3 regions of the Mesorhizobium sp. ESP6-5 genome follow, and region 1 is predicted to be linked to each of the others. Evidence: predicted binding sites of a transcription regulator. Region 1 holds the regulator's gene; each other region holds the start of a gene.

Evidence for each region. Region 1 encodes PhoB, which activates phosphate uptake and scavenging genes when phosphate is short. Its sites were predicted from a motif close to TGTCATNNANCTGTCAT; they were not measured.
Region 2: a site for PhoB is predicted at 2,240-2,256, ahead of LB524_RS07135 (PhoX family protein). Genes of this name have one in related genera too.
Region 3: a site for PhoB is predicted at 3,968-3,984, ahead of LB524_RS12965 (acid phosphatase). Genes of this name have one in related genera too.

What each region holds. Positions count from the first base shown of each region.
Region 1 is NZ_JAIUGR010000006.1:237,661-244,128, reverse strand. Features, by position in the region: gene pstS (phosphate ABC transporter substrate-binding protein PstS) at 1-660, shown strand, start outside; gene pstC (phosphate ABC transporter permease subunit PstC) at 727-1,710, shown strand; gene pstA (phosphate ABC transporter permease PstA) at 1,714-2,565, shown strand; gene pstB (phosphate ABC transporter ATP-binding protein PstB) at 2,562-3,365, shown strand; gene phoU (phosphate signaling complex protein PhoU) at 3,391-4,098, shown strand; gene phoB (phosphate regulon transcriptional regulator PhoB) at 4,118-4,807, shown strand; gene LB524_RS12215 (ROK family protein) at 4,810-6,045, opposite strand; gene xylF (D-xylose ABC transporter substrate-binding protein) at 6,311-6,468, shown strand, end outside.
Region 2 is NZ_JAIUGR010000004.1:34,138-40,605, forward strand. Features, by position in the region: gene LB524_RS07120 (sensor histidine kinase) at 1-753, shown strand, start outside; gene LB524_RS07125 (response regulator) at 750-1,412, shown strand; gene LB524_RS07130 (hypothetical protein) at 1,545-2,042, opposite strand; gene LB524_RS07135 (PhoX family protein) at 2,306-4,309, shown strand; gene LB524_RS07140 (hypothetical protein) at 4,443-4,667, shown strand; gene LB524_RS07145 (flavin-containing monooxygenase) at 4,700-5,887, opposite strand; gene LB524_RS07150 (phosphatidylglycerol lysyltransferase domain-containing protein) at 6,331-6,468, shown strand, end outside.
Region 3 is NZ_JAIUGR010000007.1:16,389-22,856, forward strand. Features, by position in the region: gene LB524_RS12945 (PLP-dependent aminotransferase family protein) at 1-387, opposite strand, end outside; gene LB524_RS12950 (GNAT family N-acetyltransferase) at 564-1,022, opposite strand; gene LB524_RS12955 (hypothetical protein) at 1,121-1,615, opposite strand; gene LB524_RS12960 (DUF922 domain-containing Zn-dependent protease) at 1,675-2,310, shown strand; gene LB524_RS12965 (acid phosphatase) at 2,358-3,893, opposite strand; gene LB524_RS12970 (cytochrome-c peroxidase) at 4,081-5,349, shown strand; partial or broken gene LB524_RS12975 (GIY-YIG nuclease family protein) at 5,545-5,829, opposite strand; gene LB524_RS12980 (SDR family oxidoreductase) at 6,014-6,468, opposite strand, start outside.

The DNA of each region.
Region 1 (6,468 bases):
GCGATCACCACCTGGGACGATGCCGCGATCAAGGCCCTGAACCCGGACCTTAAGCTGCCGTCGACCGCTATCGCCGTCGTTCATCGTTCGGACGGCTCGGGCACGACCTTCAACTTCACTGACTACCTCGTGAAGCTCTCGCCCGACTGGAAGGACAAGGTCGGCTCGGATACGGCCGTCGAATGGCCGACGGGCGTCGGCGCCAAGGGCAGCGAAGGCGTTGCCAACACCGTCAAGCAGACCGACGGCGGCATCGGCTATGTCGAATATGCCTATGCCAAGCAGAACAATCTCTCCTACTCCAAGATGCTGAACGCCGCCGGCAAGGTCGTCGAGCCGTCGCTCGAATCCTTCGGCGCGGCTGCTTCGAACGCCGACTTCAAGGGCGCCAAGAACTTCAACGTCATCATCACCAACGAGCCGGGCGACGCCACCTGGCCGATCGCTGCCTCGACCTGGGTGCTGATCCACAAGACCCCGGACGATGCCGCGGCCACCGGCGAAGCGCTCAAGTTCTTTGCCTGGGCCTACAAGGACGGCAAGGAAACCGCCAAGGCGCTCGACTATGTGTCGATCCCCGATAGCGTCGTCGACCTGATCAAGGCTTCGTGGAAGGCCGACATCAAGGCCGACGGCAAGCCCGTCTACGCCGGCGAGTAATATCTTTCTGGAGGAGCGCCGCCCCGCGGCGCTCCTTTTCAATCAACACAAAGAGCCGAGCTTGACATGAGCGCTGCCCACGAAGCCTTGCCAGCCATTCGAGGTTCACGCGACGCCACCGTCAGACGGTTCGCGTTGACCGATTCGATCTTCCATGGGCTGACCCGCGCCGCCGCCATTCTCGTGCTGGTGCTGCTCGGGGGCGTCGCCATCTCGCTGTTCGCCGGTTCCTGGCAGGCACTGTCGACCTTCGGCTTCTCCTTTCTGACCACCGAGAGCTGGAATCCCGTCACCGAGAAATTCGGCGCCTTGGCACCCATCTATGGCACCATCATCACTTCGGCCATCGCCATCCTGATCGCTGTGCCGCTCGGTATCGGCATCGCCATTTTTCTCACCGAGCTTTGCCCGCGTCCGCTCCGGCGCCCGATCGGCATGGCCGTGGAACTGCTGGCCGGCATCCCCTCGATCATCTACGGTATCTGGGGCCTGTTCGTGCTGGCACCGTTCCTGCAGACGACAGTGCAACCTTTCATCATCAACGTGTTCCACGGCATTCCCGGCCTTAACAGCCTGTTCGCCGGGCCTCCTTATGGCATCGGCCTGCTGACCTCGGCGATGATCCTGGCCATCATGATCCTGCCTTTCATCACCTCGATCACCAAGGATGTGTTCGACACGGTGCCGCCGGTGCTGAAGGAGTCCGCCTACGGCATTGGCTGCACGACCTGGGAGGTAACACGCCGGGTCGTCGTCCCCTACACCCGCATCGGCATCATGGGCGGCGTCATGCTTGCGCTCGGCCGTGCACTCGGTGAAACCATGGCGGTCACCTTCGTCATCGGCAACGCCCACCGGATCAGCGCCTCGCTGTTCGCGCCGGCAACGACGATCTCGGCAACCATCGCCAACGAATTCACCGAAGCCGTCGGCGATCTCTACACCTCCTCGTTGGTGGCGCTCGGTCTGATCCTGTTCGTCATCACCTTCCTCATCCTTGCCATCGCCCGCTACATGCTGATGCGCATCGATGCCCGTACCGGAGTCTGACCGATGTCGACAGCCGCATCGCTTCACCAGAGCCGCAAGCGCAAGAACGGCGTGATGATGACGCTCTGCGTCATCGCCGCCGGCATCGGCCTTGCTTGGCTGGCACTGATCCTCGGCGCGCTGCTCTATAAGGGCCTGTCGGGCGTTTCGCTCTCAGTGTTCACGGAAATGACCCCGCCGCCCGGTGATGCCGGTGGCCTGCTCAACGCCATCTACGGCAGCATCGTGATGACCATTATCGGCATCGTCGTCGGCACGCCGATCGGCGTGCTGGCCGGCACCTACATGGCCGAATATGGCCGCTTTTCGAAGCTCACCACCGTGGTGCGCTTTATCAACGACATCCTGCTGTCGGCGCCCTCAATCATCATCGGCCTGTTCGTCTACGAATTGATGGTGCGGCCGATGGGGCATTTCTCGGCCATCGCCGGTGCCGTGGCACTGGCCATCCTGGTCATTCCCGTCGTGGTGCGTACCACCGAGGACATGCTCAACCTTGTGCCGAACGCTTTGCGCGAGGCCGGCACGGCGATTGGCGCGCCGCGCTGGGTGGTGATCCGTTCGGTGGCCTACCGCGCGGCGATGTCCGGCATCGTCACCGGCATATTGTTGGCCATTGCCCGCATTTCCGGCGAGACGGCGCCGCTACTCTTCACAGCGCTCAACAACCAGTTCTGGTCGAGCAATCTCAATGCGCCGATGGCCAGCCTGCCGGTGACCATCTTCCAGTTCGCTCTCAGCCCTTACGAGGAGTGGCAGCAACTGGCGTGGACCGGCGCACTCATAATCACATTGACGGTTCTCGCGCTCAGCATCTTTGCGCGCAGCCTGACCGGACGCAGAGAGGACAAATGAGCCAGATGTTGTCTCCAGACATGACGATTGCGACAGAGGCAGCCGCCAAGGCGAAGATCGAGGTCAAGAACCTCAATTTCTACTACGGCCAGTCGAAGGCGCTGAAAGACATCACCTTGTCGCTGCCCGAGCGCAGCGTGACGGCCTTCATCGGACCGTCGGGTTGCGGAAAGTCGACGCTGCTGCGCGTCTTCAACCGCATCTACGAGCTCTACCCCAAGCAGACCGCCGAGGGTCAGGTGCTGCTCGACGGCCAGAACGTTCTCGACCGCTCGCAGGACCTCAACCTGTTGCGCACCAAGATCGGCATGGTGTTCCAGAAGCCGACGCCGTTCCCGATGTCGATCTATGAGAATATCGCCTTCGGCGTCAGGCTCTATGAGAAGATCGGCAAGGCCGAGATGGACGGCCGTGTCGAGCAGGCGTTGAAACGCGCCGCGCTGTGGAACGAGGTCAAGGACAAGCTCAATGCCAGCGGCCTCAGCCTGTCGGGCGGCCAGCAGCAGCGGCTTTGCATCGCCCGCACCGTGGCGGTCAAGCCGGAGGTCATCCTGCTCGACGAACCGGCCTCGGCGCTCGACCCATTGTCGACCGCCAAGATCGAGGAATTGATCGACGAGTTGCAGGCCGACTACACGATCGTCATCGTCACCCACAACATGCAGCAGGCCGCGCGCGTGTCGAAGCAGACGGCTTTCATGTATCTGGGCGAGCTGGTCGAATTCGACAAAACCGAGAAAATCTTCACGTCGCCTCGCGAGAAGCGCACGCAGGACTACATCACCGGCCGCTTCGGCTGATCTCACGCATACGAGGACCAGGATCATGGCCGAACACACAGTCGCAGCCTTCGACGAGGATCTCGGGCAGATCAGCAGGCTGATCAGCGACATGGGCGATCTCGCCGGCACGATGGTCGGCGGCGCCACCAAGGCGCTGCTGAATTCCGACAACGCGCTGGCACAGCGCGTGGTCTCCGACGACGCCATCATGGACGCGCGCCAGCGCGAACTCGATGATCGCGCCATCACCCTGATCGCCAAGCGCCAGCCGATGGCCGACGATCTGCGTCATGTCGTCGGCTCGATCCGCATGGCGGGCGATCTCGAACGCATCGGCGACCTTGCCAAGAACATCGCCAAGCGCGTCGGCTCGGTCGGCCTCACCGCCACGCCGCGCGACCTGTCGCATTCCATCGACTCCATGGCGCAGCTGGTGCTGATCCAGGTGCAGGGCGTCGTCGAGGAATATGCGGCCGGCGATGCCGCCGCCCTCGCCAAGCTCAGGAATGACGACGAACGCATCGACGTCAAATACACTTCGGTCTTCCGCGAACTCCTGACCTACATGATGGAGGATCCCCGCAACATCACGGCTTGCACGCATCTTTTGTTCTGCGCCAAGAATCTCGAACGCATCGGCGACCATGTGACCAACATCGCCGAGAATGCGTATTATGTGCTGACCGGCACGCAACTGCCCGCCAACCGTCCGAAGCAGGACGAGACGGCGATGTCGGTGCCGGCGGCTTGACGGCAGGGATGATCGATCGATGATCGCGCCACGCATCATGGTGGTGGAGGACGAGGAGCCGCTGGGCGTGCTCCTCCGCTACAATCTGGAGTCCGAGGGTTACCAGGTCGAGGTGGTGACACGCGGCGACGAAGCCGAGATACGCCTCCAGGAAAACGTGCCCGACCTGCTGGTGCTCGACTGGATGGTGCCGGCGGTTTCCGGCATCGAACTCTGTCGGCGCCTGCGCATGCGGCCCGAGACGGAGCGATTGCCGATCATCATGCTGACGGCGCGCGGCGAGGAGAGCGATCGCGTGCGCGGCCTCTCGACCGGCGCCGACGACTATCTGGTCAAGCCGTTCTCGACGCCGGAATTCATGGCCCGGGTCAAGGCGCTGCTGCGCCGCGCCAAACCGGAAGTGCTGTCCAGCGTGCTCAAGGTCGGCGACATCGTGCTCGACCGCGAATCGCACCGGGTCTATCGCAAGAAGAGCGAGATCCGGCTCGGACCGACCGAGTTCAGGCTGCTCGAATTCATGATGCGCCATCCCGGCCGCGTGTTCTCGCGCAGCCAGTTGCTCGACAATGTCTGGGGCGAGACGATCTACATCGACGAGCGCACCGTGGATGTGCATGTCGGCCGCCTGCGCAAGGCGGTCAACAATGGCCGCATGCCCGATGTGATACGCACCATCCGTGGCGCAGGCTACGCAATTCGCGAGGACTGAGATCAGGCCACGTTCTTGCCGGATCTCACCTGCACACCCGGCGCGAAGATCTCCTGGTCGACGAAGGTGAGCGCGCGCATGGCGCAGCCCTCGCGGATCAGCGGCAATTCGTTCGGCTCTGTATCGAAGGAAATCGACGTCGAATGCTGGCCGCCGGCGGTCTGGGCGATGGCCTCGCGCAGGGCCGGCTCGATCAGATCGAAGGCGGCGGCGCTGACGCCGACCATCGCAACCGGCGCCGGATCGATCAGCGCGAACAAGCTGCCAAGGCCATAGCCCAGCGCCTCGCCGGCCTTGCGATAGGCCTCGCGCTCCGGTCCGTCTCTTTCGCGCGCCGTGGCCGCCAATGCGCGCATGTCGGCGTCGCTGACGTCGACCGGTTTGGCGTCCTCACCCATCTGTCCTGCATTACGCCAGATGGCATAGTTGCCGGCATAGGCCTCGACGCAGCCGCGCCGCCCGCAGCGGCAGAGCGCGCCGCCGGGGCGATGGATCATGTGGCCGAACTCGCCGCCTGAGGAATGGGTGCCGGTGAACAGCTCGCCCTTCAGCACCAGGCCCATGCCGATGCCGTGCGAGAGCAGGATGGCGATGAAGTCGTCGCGGTAGCGCTCGGGGTCGCGCCAGCGCAGCGCCACAGCCATCATGTTGCAGTCGTTCTCCATGGTGGCGGGGATGCCGAATTCGGCTTCGAGTATATCGGCGAAGGCAATGTCCGTCTGCGGCGTGATCGGCGACCACAGCATGGCGCGCGCCTCGGTGTCGGTGATGCCCTGGATCGCCAGCGCGATGCGGGCAATGCTGGCGACATCGAGGTCGGGATCCTCGAGGCGGCGCCGGACGATGGCCACGCATTCGCCGATCAGCGCCTCGCGCGACATGGTCAGCGTGTCCAGCCGGCGCTGCTCCTCCGATATCACCTGGCCGGCGTAGTCGATGACGGCGACGGAGAGGAAATTCAGCGACAGCACCACGGTCATGACCGCCGCGGCCTCGGGGTTGAGACAAAGGCCCACCTGCGGCCGGCCGCGTTTCAGTGAGCCGGCCTCGTTCGGCTTGCCTTCGCTCAGGATACCTTCGCCGATCAGGTCGGCTGATATCGCCGATATGGTCGAGTGGCTCAGGGCGGTGGTGGCGGCGATCTCAGTGCGCGAGGGCTGGCCACCCCGGCGCACGGCTCCAATCACCATTGCGCGGTTGCGCCGGCGCAGATCGTCGTGGCGGATTCCGACCGACATGATTTCCCTCCCCGTCGCCGCGGTTCTTGACGCCCCTCGAACACCTCCGGCAACGGGTCGAATACTGGCAGAAGCGGCTGGGGCTGTCATTTATTTATTGCGGGGCTCGAAAAAAGGCTTCCGGCACCTCAAAATCCGTCAGAATCGATGTTGACAGTGTTCCGGCGATGGACCAGTGTTTTTTCGAGGCTCGAAAAAATTAGGGCCTTTGTGCCGGCCTTAGGGCCAGTTTGGTCGCGCCACACGCGGGCGCAGGGAGGATATCATGAAGAGATTCACAGTCGCCATTCTGGCGGGTGTCGCCATGTCGCTGACGCTGGCGTCGGTCGCGCAGGCGAAGGGCAAGGTTATCGGCGTGTCGTGGTCCAACTTCCAGGAGGAGCGCTGGAAGACCGACGAGGCCGCCATGAAGAAGGCGATCGA
Region 2 (6,468 bases), on a different contig from region 1:
GGCATCGTCCTGCGCGGCAGCCGCATTATCGACGACCAGCGCGGGGCGCTGCGCCGCCAGGTGTCGGAGCTGCAGGGCCTGGTGACACAGAACAGCGCCTTGCGGCATCGTGTGCAGCGGGCGTCCCGCCGCGCCACCGCGCTCAACGAAAGATATCTGCGCCGGATCGGCGCCGACCTGCATGACGGCCCTGCCCAGCTCGTGGCGCTGGCCGCGCTGCGCATGGACAGTCCGGTGTTTACCGGCGACGGCCATGGCAGCGAAGGCCGCTCGACCGAAATCGCCATGATCCGCAAGACGCTGGAGGATGCGATGCGCGAGATACGCGGCATCTGCACCGGCCTGGTCCTGCCGCAGATAGAAACGGCGGCGGCGGCGGACGTGCTGCGGCTGGCCGTCGAGGAGCATGAGCGCCGGACGGGCACATCGGTGACGCTTACGATGCCGAGACATTTGCCGGAGCCCGGCGCTTCTGAGAAGATCAGCATCTATCGTTTCGTGCAGGAGGGGCTGAACAATGCCTACCGCCACGGACGGGGCAAGGATCAGGCGGTGCGTGCAGGCATGAAAAATGGTAGGCTTTTCGTTGAAGTATCGGACGGCGGACCGGGCTTCGATCCGGCGCGGGCCGAGGGGTTGGGCCTTGCCGGCCTCAGGGAGCGGGTTGAAAGCATTGGCGGCCAATTCGAAACACTCACAGGGCCGAAAGGCACGAAGCTGGTGATCCGTCTTTCGGTCGAGGAGCAAGCATGATCGGCGCCATCCGCATTGCCATTGTCGACGATCATCCGCTGTTCCGCGAAGGCGTGACGCGCAGCCTGTCGGAGATCGGCGGCTTCGAGATGGTCGGCGAAGGTGCGACCGCGCAGGACGCGGAGCGCATCGCCTCGACCATGCAGCCCGACATATTGCTCATCGACATTTCAATGCCGGGCGGCGGCCTGGCCGCGGTTGCCAGCATCCTTGCCGACCATCCCGCCCAGAAGATCGTCATGCTGACCGTTTCAGAGGCGAATGCCGATGTGACCAAGGCCTTGAACGCCGGGGTGCTCGGCTATGTCCTCAAAGGCGTCGGATCGCGTGCGCTTGCCGATATCCTGCGCAACGTGGCGGCCGGCGAAAGCTATCTTTCGCCGATGCTGTCGGCCCGGCTGCTTTCCGACGTGCAGTCCTTGCAGCCCGCCAACGGCGTGGCGGACCGGCTGCGGCAACTCACCGGCCGGCAGACCGAAATCCTGCGGCTGGTGGCGGAGGGACTGAGCAACAAGGAAGTCGCCTTACGCCTGGAGCTGCAGGAGAAGACCGTCAAGCATCACATGACGGGGGTGCTGTCGAAACTCAACGTACGAAACCGTACTGAAGCGGCCCTCATCATGCGCGAGTTTCGCGACCGCGACAGGGACCGTTCGTAGCCGTCGCGGAACGCCGCGAAACGAGGTCACCTCCGCCGGGGGGCGGCGGAGGTGACGTGTGAAGCTGGTCGTTGCCTGTTGACCAGCTTCACAAGGCGAAATTCATAGGGCCGAAATTCAAAGGGTCGAAATTCATAGCGCCTTGAGACGGCTGGCGTCGGCCGGTGTGGCACGGCGATCGATGATCGTGCGGCCGAGCTTATCCTTCATGCTGAAGCGGCCGTTCTCGATCTTTTCCGTCAAGCCGTCAGGGTGCTGAACTGTAATCTTGTTGCCGTCCACGTCGACCGTGTCGCCGGTCGTGGCGTTGACATGGCTTGTGCTCTGGTTGCCCTGGCCCTTACCCTTTCCGCTATTCCCGCCGCCGCTGTTACCGCTATTGCCGTTGCCGCTGTTTCCTCCATTGCCGCTGTTGCCGCCACCGCCACCACTGTTGCCGCCACCGCCGTTGCCGCCATTCCCACCGTTGCCACCACCGCCGTTGCCACCCTTGTCGGCATGTGCGGTCGCGGCATCGATTCCAGGCACGAAGCCATGGAAGACGACTCCATAGGGAGCGATGGTCAGCGCCAGGACGGCCGCCGATCTGAGAGCCAGTCGGCAACAATGGGCCGTGATCGATCCACGCATACTGATCTCCGTCGATTGAGCCGGCGCGCCCACCCCAACGTTGCAGTGCAACAACATCGCCGAAAGACGTGGTGACCGGAAGCGACCTCCGACCGTTGCGTTTGTCCCCCAGGACCTTTGCAGGCGCAAGCTTGGACCAAAGTCCCAGGCGAGGCGTAAAAAATCGGTCTCGTGAGCGAGCGACAGCGGAGATACCATGTCACGAAAATGTGATCAGCCGACTGTAAGCCGGAAGCTCCAGCCAAAACCCACCAGAGGTTCCCATGACCGAACATCGCTCCCCCGACGCCCGATTCCGCACCAGCCTGCTCGAGGAAAACGAAGGCCCGGCCAACAATCCCAGCGAGAACCGCACCATGGGCGAGATCATCGCCGCGCGGTTCTCGCGCCGTGGCTTCCTCAAGGGTTCGCTTGCCGTTTCGGCGATCGCCGCCACCGTCAGCCCGCTGGCCATGATCGCCGCCGACGGTGCCCGCGCCGCGGAAGGCTCAGCGTTCAAATTCGACGAGCTGGAGGCCGGTATCGACGATAAGCACCACGTCGCGCCGGGCTACGACGCCGACGTTTTGCTGCGCTGGGGCGATCCGCTGTTTGCCGATTCGCCGGAATTCGACCCGACGAAGCAGTCGGCGCAAGCCCAGGCCAGGCAGTTCGGCTACAACAACGACTATGTCGGTTACATCCCGCTCGATGGCTCGGCCGAACATGGCTTGCTGGTGGTCAACCACGAATACACCAACCCGCATCTGATGTTCCCAGGCATCGTCAAGATTGTCGAGAAGGACGGCAAGAAGTCGGCCGAGGTGGCGCCGCTCTCGAAAGAGCAGGTCGATGTCGAGATGGCCGCCCATGGCGGCACCATCGTCGAGATCCGCAAGGATGGCGGCAAATGGCGGGTGATTCGCGACGGCAAGCTCAACCGCCGCATCACCGCAAACACCGAGATGGCGCTGTCGGGCCCGGTTGCCGGCCATGACCGCGTCAAGACCAATGCCGACCCGTCCGGCGTCAAGGTGTTCGGCACCATCAACAATTGCGCCGGCGGGGTCACGCCCTGGGGCACGTATGTGATGTCCGAGGAGAACATCCATGGCTATTTCTCCGGCGAGCTGCCGGAGGGCCACAAGGAGGCGGCCAACTACAAGCGCCTCGGCATTCCGGAAGGCGCCTATGAATGGGGCGCGCACTATGACCGCTTCAACCTGGCCAAGGAGCCGAACGAGCCCAACCGCTTCGGCTGGATCGTCGAGGTCGATGTCAACGACCCGGCCTCGGTGCCGCGCAAGCGCACCGCCATGGGCCGCTTCAAGCATGAGGGCGCCGAATCGATCGTCGCCAAGGATGGTCGAGTGGTCTTCTATCTCGGCGACGACGAGCGCTTCGACTATGTCTACAAGTTCGTCACCAAGGGCATGTTCAACGCCGGCGACCGCGCGGCCAACAAGGATCTGCTCGACGACGGCACGCTGCATGTCGCCAAATTCGCGGAGGACGGCTCGGTCGAATGGATGCCGATCGTGTTCGGCCAGGGGCCGCTGACGGCGGAAAACGGTTTTGCCGGCCAGGCCGACGTGCTGATCGAGACACGTCGCGCCGCCGACCTCCTTGGCGCCACTAAGATGGACCGGCCCGAAGACATCCAGCCCAATGCCAGCAACGGCAAGGTCTATGTCATGCTGACCAACAATTCCAAGCGCAAGGCCGATCAGGTCGACGCCGCCAACCCGCGTGCCGAAAACGCCTTCGGCCACATCATCGAAATCGTCGAGGACGAGGGCGATTTCGCCGCCACCAAGGGCAAGTGGGAAGTGCTGCTGAAATGCGGCGACCCGTCGGTGGCCGCCGTCGGCGCCACCTTCTCCACCGCGACGACGGCCAATGGCTGGTTCGGCATGCCCGACAATTGCGCGGTCGATTCGGCCGGGCGCCTGTGGGTCGCCACCGACGGCCAGGGCCCGAAGGCAACCGGCCGCACCGACGGCCTGTGGGCGGTGGACACGGAAGGATCGGCGCGGGCGACCTCGAAGCTGTTCTTCCGGGTGCCGATCGGCGCCGAAATGTGCGGCCCGCTGTTTGCGCCGGACGACCAGACCGCCTTTGTCGCCGTCCAGCATCCGGGTGACGGCGGCGAGGATTGGGAAGCGTTCTGCCGGCCCTCCTATTATGAGGACCTGTCGACCCGCTGGCCCGATTTCAGGCCCGACATGCCGGTGCGGCCGGCGGTGGTCGCCATCACCAAACAGGGTGGCGGCAAGATCGCCGTCTGAGGTCGGGCGAGACAAAAATGAGAGGGGCTCCGGCGATCCGGGGCCTCTCTTTTGTGCGATATCATATTCAAGCCTCGGGAAAGATTGGCAATTTACACGTGGCGCCCTAGATCGTGATCAGGAGATCATCGCCATGCCCAAGTCGATCTACGACCGTGGCCTGCTCAAACCTGACGAAGTGGCCACCTTGCAACGTGTCTTCGACGAGGCCTGCCGCCGACGGCAAGCGCATCCCGAATCCGTCGAGGCGCGTGAATTGGCGCTCACCTTGCTGGCCCTCTACAATGCCGGCATGGTCGACGAGGAGATGCTGACCGAGGCTGTCGGTTTCCGGCGGCTGGAGCCGAAATCGGCGTGACGCCGACGGCAAATGTTGTCCTATGCGGTCGCTCAGCGTGAGGCGCCGGAGGGGCGGGATGAGCCGGCGATCCGCGCAGCTATCGCCTTGGCCAATATGCCGGCATTGGCAAAGCAGCCGCGGATGCTCGGCCGCATGCCGGTGAACCACAGGCCGGGTAGTTTCGGATCGGCCTGGCCCCCGTTGAAGAGCGGAACGCCCTTCTCGTCGAGCACGCCGAGATTGCCGACCATCCGCCCCAGCCCGGTGCGGTAGCCCGTCGCGGCAATGACGATGTCGGGAGCGATCAGGCTGCCATTGGCCAGGATGACGCCGTCGCGGGTGAACTCCCGTACCCCGGGCACCACCACGATCCTGCCCGATTTGATGGCATCGACGGCGCCATCGTCGGCGGCGATCGCGGTATAGTCCGAGGTCAGGCGGCTGGCGCCGCCCGCGGGCGCGGGCGGCACGCCGAATTTGGTGAGATCGCCGAACACCAGGCGCTGCGTCACCGCCATCACCGCATCGGCGACGCGCAGCGGCAGGCGCGCCATGAGCGGCGAGAGGCGGTGCACGGCGATCTTGCCGACGCGCTTGGGCAAAAGGGCGGGGCCGTTGCGGGCCGACAGCCAGACAGCGGCGGTATCGACACCCGCCAGATGATTGAGTGCGTCGAAGCCCGAATTGCCGGCGCCGACAACCAGCACCTTCTTGCCCGCATAGGCCTGGGCATCGCCAAAATCCGCCGAGTGGATGATCCGGCCCGCGAACGCCTGCATGCCCGTCCACTGCGGCGTGAAGGGTTCCCGGTCGCGGCCGGTGGCCACAACGACATGGCGCGCCAGGCGCGAGCCGGCGCTGGTGCGCACGACCCAGTGATCGCCCCTGAACGTGATGGACTCGACGGAAACGCCAAACTCCACCGGCAAACGGTTCGCCTCATGGAAATCGTTCATATGGCGGATGACGACGTCCCGGTGCGGAAAGGCAGGGGTGCCCTTGGGATAGGCAAGGCCAGGCAGTGCCGAGAGATCGCGGTGGGTGTTGAGGTGCAGCTGCTCGTGACGTCGGCGCCAGGGCTCGGCCAGCCGGCTTTCCTTCTCCAGGATCGCCGTCGCCACGCCGGCCTTCATCAAGGCCCTCGCGACGGCCAGCCCGGCGGCGCCGGCGCCAATGACGATCGCCGGCTCGACCGTCACCGCCTGCTCCACCATCGATCTGCTTGTCGTATCAGCCATTCACTCTCGAACCCCATTCGCCCTCGCGGCAGCCCTGAAGGCTCGCAGGCCGCTGTAACAGTTTGATCGCGCGCAGGACCCGAACGGCAACTCGATGCCGATCTTCGATGGTCCCGCGCCGAGGCGGCTTCGCTTCCGGAGCATTCCGCCGCCCGTCGGAAACAGCCGGTCGCGGCACCGCGTCAAAACCACGACATGGAGCGCATTACCCGCTTCCGTCCGAATACATCCAGCCCTATATGGCATATCGGCGGCATCGGCGATAATCAGGTCGCGGCAAAGTGATTGATTCGAGGTCCGGGGGCTGGCGGATCTCGTCACGGACGCGGGCATTCGAAACCGGCAACCCGATTTCGGCTACCTTGCGAAAAATCAAGACGCCGTGGCGCGTCTTGCGTGTCGTCGGACACGTCGCGCCATGGACGGCACGCGGAATCTCGACCATGCCCTCCTTGCGGATCTATTTCGACAACCTCCTCGAGGGGGCCTCGCCCAAGGTCGAGCGCCGGGCGCTGACGCATGTCGAACGGCTGGCGCTGGTGCGCCGTCATGGCGACTTCTCGCTCGCCTATTCCACCGCC
Region 3 (6,468 bases), on a different contig from region 1:
ATAACGGGGCTCGTAGGCGTTGAAGGCCTGCAGCGCGCCGAGATAGGTCGGCCATGTCACCAGCGCGGTATCGCCTGGCGACAGGAACAGCTTGCCGAGGTAATCCAGCGCCTGCTGCGAGCCGGAAGTGATGAAGATGTTGGCTTCGTTGCAGGCCACGCCGAGCTTGCCCATTTGCCCGGCGAGCCAGCGCCGCAGCGGCAGATAGCCTTCCGAAACCTGGTATTGCAGTGCTGCCCCCGCTTCCGGGCCGCCGAGCACGTCGGCATAGGCATCGCGGATGGCGTCCGCCGGAAACAGCGACGGATCGGGAATGCCGCCGGCGAAGGAGATGATGTCGGGCTGGTCGAGCAGCTTCAACAGCTCGCGGATTTCGGAGGCCTTCATGCGCGATGAGCGCGAGGCCAGAAGGTTCAAAAGGGTCACGACACGCCTCCCCGGACGTTTTTACAATAGGTCAACCTGACTGACCTATATCCGCTTTGCCAGGCGATTTGAATAGTGCCTGAAGGGCTTCCGCTATACGCCAGTCACCGCCAGGCCCGAACCGGCACGGGTTTCCGCTAAAGGCTCTTCTTGTAACCAATATGGCTGGCACTGAAGCCGAGCCCTTCATAAAAGCGGTGCGCATCCGCTCGCCCCTTGTCGGTGGTGAGCTGCACAAGGCCGCAGCCCCGCGCCCGGCACTCGTCGATCGCCCATTCGAACATCTTCTTGCCGACGCCGTCGGAGCGCCTGTCGCTGACAACGCGAACCGCCTCGATCTGCCCGCGCCAGCCGCCCTTGCGCGAAATGCCGGCAAGGAAGCTGATCTGCAGGGTGCCGATTACCTCCGCGCCATCCACGGCCACGGCAAGCAGCTGATTGGGATCGGCATCGATGGCGTCAAAGGCATCGATATAGCCCTGCGCCAACGGCAACGAGGCGTCTTCGCGGGCGGCACCCAGCGGATCGTCGGCGAGCATGGCGACGATGGCTGGCAAGTCGGAGGCTTGCGCCTTGCGGAATTGGATGTCGGTCATGGACGTGAGATACGGCCGCCCGGCGCCGGCGGCAAGCCGCTAATGGAATGGAGATCAATGGGCGGCAGGACAACGAGGGGGGCGCAACCTCTCGAGGTTCAATCCGCGTCGCCCGCGGGCTTCGCCTTGCCGCACTGCGCCAGCACCTTGCCGATTGCGCCACTGGAACCCTTCAGCGCAAAACTGATCGAACCATATTTGGCAGCGCTGACCGACACGTCCCCCTTGGACCGCAACAGGTCGAGCAGCGGGTCCCCCTTCTCCAGATCGGCCACGAAATAATTGTACATCGCCTCCAGCTGCAGGGTCTTGGTCACCGTCTTGCCGTCGGCCTTGAAGTCGAACGCGCCGCTGATGCCCGGTTCCAGTTGTTGGCCGCTGGCGCCCAGATCGTAGCTCAGCACCGGTTTGTCGTAGCAATTGAGCATCAGATAGGCGTCGCCCCTGGGCCCGCCGCAGACCGAAGCGGTCAGCACGCTGCCACCCTCGTCTTCCTCCATCTTGGCGCTCCAGCCGCCGCAGGATGCCGCGAAGGCCGATTGCGAGCCAAGCACCGCCGCCAAGGCACCGGCGGCAACGAGATTTCTTCTCATGACGTCTCCCTCCGGGCCATTTGCAGCGCCCGCCGGCAGCATATAGGAAAAGCCGTTGAATGGCATTGCATGTGCCGCGCGCCTTGGAGAGAGCGGTGTTGAGAACCTTTGGTCGCCTGTGTTTTCCGACCGCGGCCCTGGTGGCCTTGCCGCTCGCCGCGCATGCCGAATGGAAGCCGGTCGAGAAGGTCGAGACCTACGCCATTTCAGGCCAGTCCGGGCTCGAGCTCTACCGGTCGATTGGCGAGAACGGGCCGAATGTCGGCATTACCCGCGCCATTGCTCACACCAATTTCAAGCTGACCTGGACCAGGGATTATCAGCCGCGTGCCGGAGCCTGCGTGCTGGTCTCGGCCAAGCCAAAGCTCATCATCACCTACACCTTGCCCAGCCCCTCCTCGCCGCTGCCGTCCGCCATCCAGAAGAACTGGGAGGTTTTCCTCGCAGGCGTCAGCGCCCACGAAAAGGTGCATGGCGCGACCATTGTCGACATGGCGCGCAAGATCGAGGCGGCGACGGTCGGCCTCACCGTTCCCGACGATCCCAAATGCAGCAAGATCCGGGTCGAGATGACCAAACGCCTGTCCGCCCTTTCGCAGGCGCAGCGGCAGGCAAGCCGCGATTTCGACCGCATCGAACTCGGCCAGGGCGGCAATCTGCAAAAGCTCATTCTTGCCCTGGTCAATGGCGGCTGAGCCACCGCGCCTCGCGGCGCGGCGGCGTATTCGCGGTTCGCTCCGCCCTAGCGGCTGAGATCAAGCGCGGCTGACAGATCCCCCATCGGCGGCTCGCCATTGGCGGCCAGCGCCTTGTCGCGGGCGACGATGCCCGTCAGCACCGGCAGATCGTAGCGCGCGGTGATGAAGCGCAGGATCGATGTCGTATCGTATTGCGTGTGGTCAACCGTGCCCATCCCGGCATAGGGCGAGACGATGAAGGCCGGGATGCGGTTGCCCGGGCCCCAGCGGTCGGCCTTAGGCGGCGCGACGTGATCCCAGAAGCCGCCATTCTCGTCATAGGTGACGACGACCAGCATGTGGCTCCATTGCGGGCTCTTCTCCAGATGCGCGACGAGGTCGGCCAGATGCCGGTCGCCCGATGTCACGTCGGCATAGCCTGAGTGCTCGTTGAGATTGCCCTGCGGCTTGTAGAAGGCGACCTGCGGCAGCTTGCCGTCATCGATCGCCTTGATGAACTCGGCGCCATCCAGGCCGCCATCCCTGAGATGCTCGGTGCGCGCTGCCGTGCCGGGCGCGTAGGCGGCGAAATAGTTGAACGGCTGGTGGTGGAACTGGAAGTTCGGCACCGGCGTGGCGTTCTTGCCGTCGAGCGCCGTCTGCCAGGCGCCGGCGTACCAGGCCCAGTCGACCCCCTTCAGCGACAGGAGATCGCCGATGGTGATGTCGTGCTGCGGCGGCAGCGTGGTGGGCGCGGCCGGATCGGCCAGCGCCTTGTCACCGCCCTCGGCAGGCTTGTTGGCGCTCGGCTGATAGGGCGGCTGCATGGTGTTGACGGCGTAAAAATCGGGCGTGATGGCGCCGTCATTGACGAATTTCGGCACGCCGCCCAGCGCCGACGGCGGCGAATTGTCGGCCACCTTCAAGGTCGTTCCGTCGGCCTCGACCACGGCGATCTGGCCCTTGATCGGACTCGTGTCGGCATGCGGATAGACCGGCGTACAGGCGCAGGCGAGCTGGAAATGGTTGAGGAAGGAGCCGCCAAAGGCGCCCTGGAAGAAATTGTCGGCCAGCACATATTTCTTCGCCACCTGCCACATCGGCAGGCTCGAGCCGTCATAATGGCCCATGACCAGCCCGCCGGAATCGGCCCAGGCGACGAATTTATCGTTCTTGCCGCCGTCGATCTGCATCTGCTCCTGGTAGAAACGGTGCCACAAATCGTGGGTGATGACATTGGTGCCTTCGTTGAAGCCCTTGGGATCGTCGATGGCGAAGGCCGCGTTGGCAAGATGCGCGGTCTGCGCCTCCGTCACCACGGGCGTGACGCCCTTTCCGGTCAGCCCGCCCCAGGCCGGCGGCAGTTCGGTCAGCGGCTTGCCGTCGCGGTCGAGCTGGCGCGCCTGGTCGGCCGAGACATTGGCCAGTCCATTGGCGCCGGGGAAGCCACCATAAAGATTATCGAAGCTGCGGTTCTCCGCATAGATGACGACGACGGTGTCGATCTTGTCGAAGCCGGGAGGGGCGGCATTGGCGGCCGCAAGGGGAAACAAGGCCGAACCGGCCAGACAAAAGGAAGTGAGGAACTTGGGCCTCGTCATGGAAAGACCTCGTGGCTTGACTTTAACTAGAAGAGCTATTGCGCGGGAACCATGGGCAGCTAACGTGGATGCCTTGTCACCTTTGTGACATCCGCCGCCGCGGCGAACACGGTTTCGTGAGCACTGGGACCGGTCATCAATCCGTTGCACTGCGTTCTTATTTCCGGGCCAAAGCGGACCGTGCCCCATGATGACGAGACGATGGAAAAGCCTGGTGATCGCGAGTGCCGCGATCTCGGCATTTGGCTTTGCCGCGCCCGCGAATACGGCGAGGCCGGACGGCGTCCATCCCGGTCCGCTGTCGCGCGACCAAGCCTTCGCACGCGCCGAGGCGCTGACTGCCTTGGGGCGAAAGATGTTCTTCGACCCGGCGCTCTCGGCTTCGGGAAAACAGGCCTGTTCCTCCTGCCACGATCCGCGCCATGCCTTCGGTCCGGCCTCGGCATCTCCCGTCGAGATGGGCGGCCCGAACCTCGACCAGTCCGGCGTGCGCGCGGTGCCGTCGCTGCGCTACCTCGAGGCGGCACCCGCCTTCACCGAGCATTTCCACGATTCCGAGGACGAGGGCGACGAGAGCGTTGACAATGGCCCGACCGGCGGTCTGACCTGGGACGGCCGCGCCGATCACGGTGTGGACCAGGCGAAAATCCCCCTGCTCTCGCCGTTCGAGATGGCAAACAAGGATGCCGTGGCGGTCACCGCCGCCTTGCGCAAGTCAGCCTATGCCGATGAGTTCAAGGCAACCTTCGGCAACGATGTCTTCGACCGCCCGGACGATGCCCTCGACGCCGCCGCCGAGGCGCTTGGCACGTTCGAGCAGAGCGCGGTCGACTTCTACCCCTATTCCAGCCGCTACGACGCCTTCCTCGCCGGCAAGGCGACGCTATCGGCGCGGGAACTGCATGGCCGCGCCCTGTTCGAGGACGAGGCGAAAGGCAATTGCGCCTCCTGCCACCTCAGCGAACCGGCCAATGACGGTGAGCCGCCGCAATTCACCGATTTCGGCCTCATCGCCATCGCCGTGCCGCGCAATCCGGCCATCCCGGCCAACGCCGACCCGACCTATGTCGATCTCGGCCTGTGCGGTCCCCTGCGCACCGATTTCCGTGGCCGCACCGACTATTGCGGCCTGTTCAAGACACCGACCCTGCGCAACGTGGCGCTGCGCAAGAGCTTCTTCCACAACGGATATTTCCACACGCTGCGCAAAGCGGTGGCCTTCTACGCCAGCCGCGACACCGACCCCGGCCGCTGGTACCCGAAAAACGCTTACGATACGGTCGATAAATATGACGATTTGCCAAAGGCTTACTGGCCGAACTTGAATCAAGACCCGCCCTTCGGCGGCAAGAAACCCGGCGACAAGCCGGCGCTCAACGACGCCGAGATCGACGACATCGTGGCGTTTCTGCAGACGCTGACGGATGCCGATCAGGCGGCGAAGCGGTCGCAGTGAACTGGGAAGCCGTCGTAAGGGTCGCTAGTTGACGTGGGGATTAGCCGAAGCCCTCCCTCGCTTCGTCATCCTAGGGCGGAGCAAGGAGCGAAGCGACGCGGCGCAGACCCTAGGATCCATGCCGCGACGCTTGCGACGGGTAAAAACTGTGCCGAACCTGGCTCCAACCTCCGACGAAACGCCATCAAACCGCGACCAACCTGTTCCGCGAAACAGCTCGAACCATTCCGGATTGGTCTTCTCGATCAGTTCGATCTTCCATTGTCGCGACCAGCGCTTCAGCGATTTCTCGCGTTGAATGGCGTGACGAATGTCGAAATGTTCCTCGTACCAGACCAACCGCTGCACACCGTAGCGCCTGGTGAAGCGCGAACCTTCGCCGGATTTGTGCTCCGGCATGCGGCGACCGAGATCGTTGGTGACACCGATGTAGATGGTGCCGCCCTTCTGGCTCGCGGTCATGTAAACATAGCCGGTCATGCGTTGACGGTAACCGCCAACCCGTCCGGGGACTATCCTCGTTCGCCGTATTTTTTCGGCCAACGTCGCGGCATGGATCCTAGGGTCTGCGCGGCGTCGCTTCGCTCCTTGCTACGCCTAGGATGACGAAGGCAGGGAGGGCTTCGGCTAATCTGAGAGGTATGGGATCGCCGCCAGCCGCCCCTCACAGCGCCCGGATCACACCCCCATCCACGCGGATATTCTGCCCGGTAATATACCCTGCCCCGTCCGACGCCAAAAACGCGATCGTCGCGGCGATCTCCTCTGATGTGCCATAGCGCTGCATCGGCACGTTGTCGCGGCGCTCTTCGGTGGCGGGCAGGCTGTCGATCCAGCCGGGCAGCACATTGTTCATGCGCACATTGTCGGCCGCGTAGGTGTTGGCGAAAATCTTGGCGTAGGCGGCAAGGCCGGCGCGGAACACGGCCGAGGTCGGGAACATCGCGTTCGGTTCTGCCACCCAGGCCGTCGAGATGTTGATGATGGCGCCGCCCTTCTGCTTGACCATCTGCGGCGCCACGATGCGCACCGGCCGGATGACGTTCATCAGGTAGACGTCCATGCCGGTGTGCCACTGCTCGTCCGTGATCTCCAGGATCGGCGCGCGCGGCCCATGGC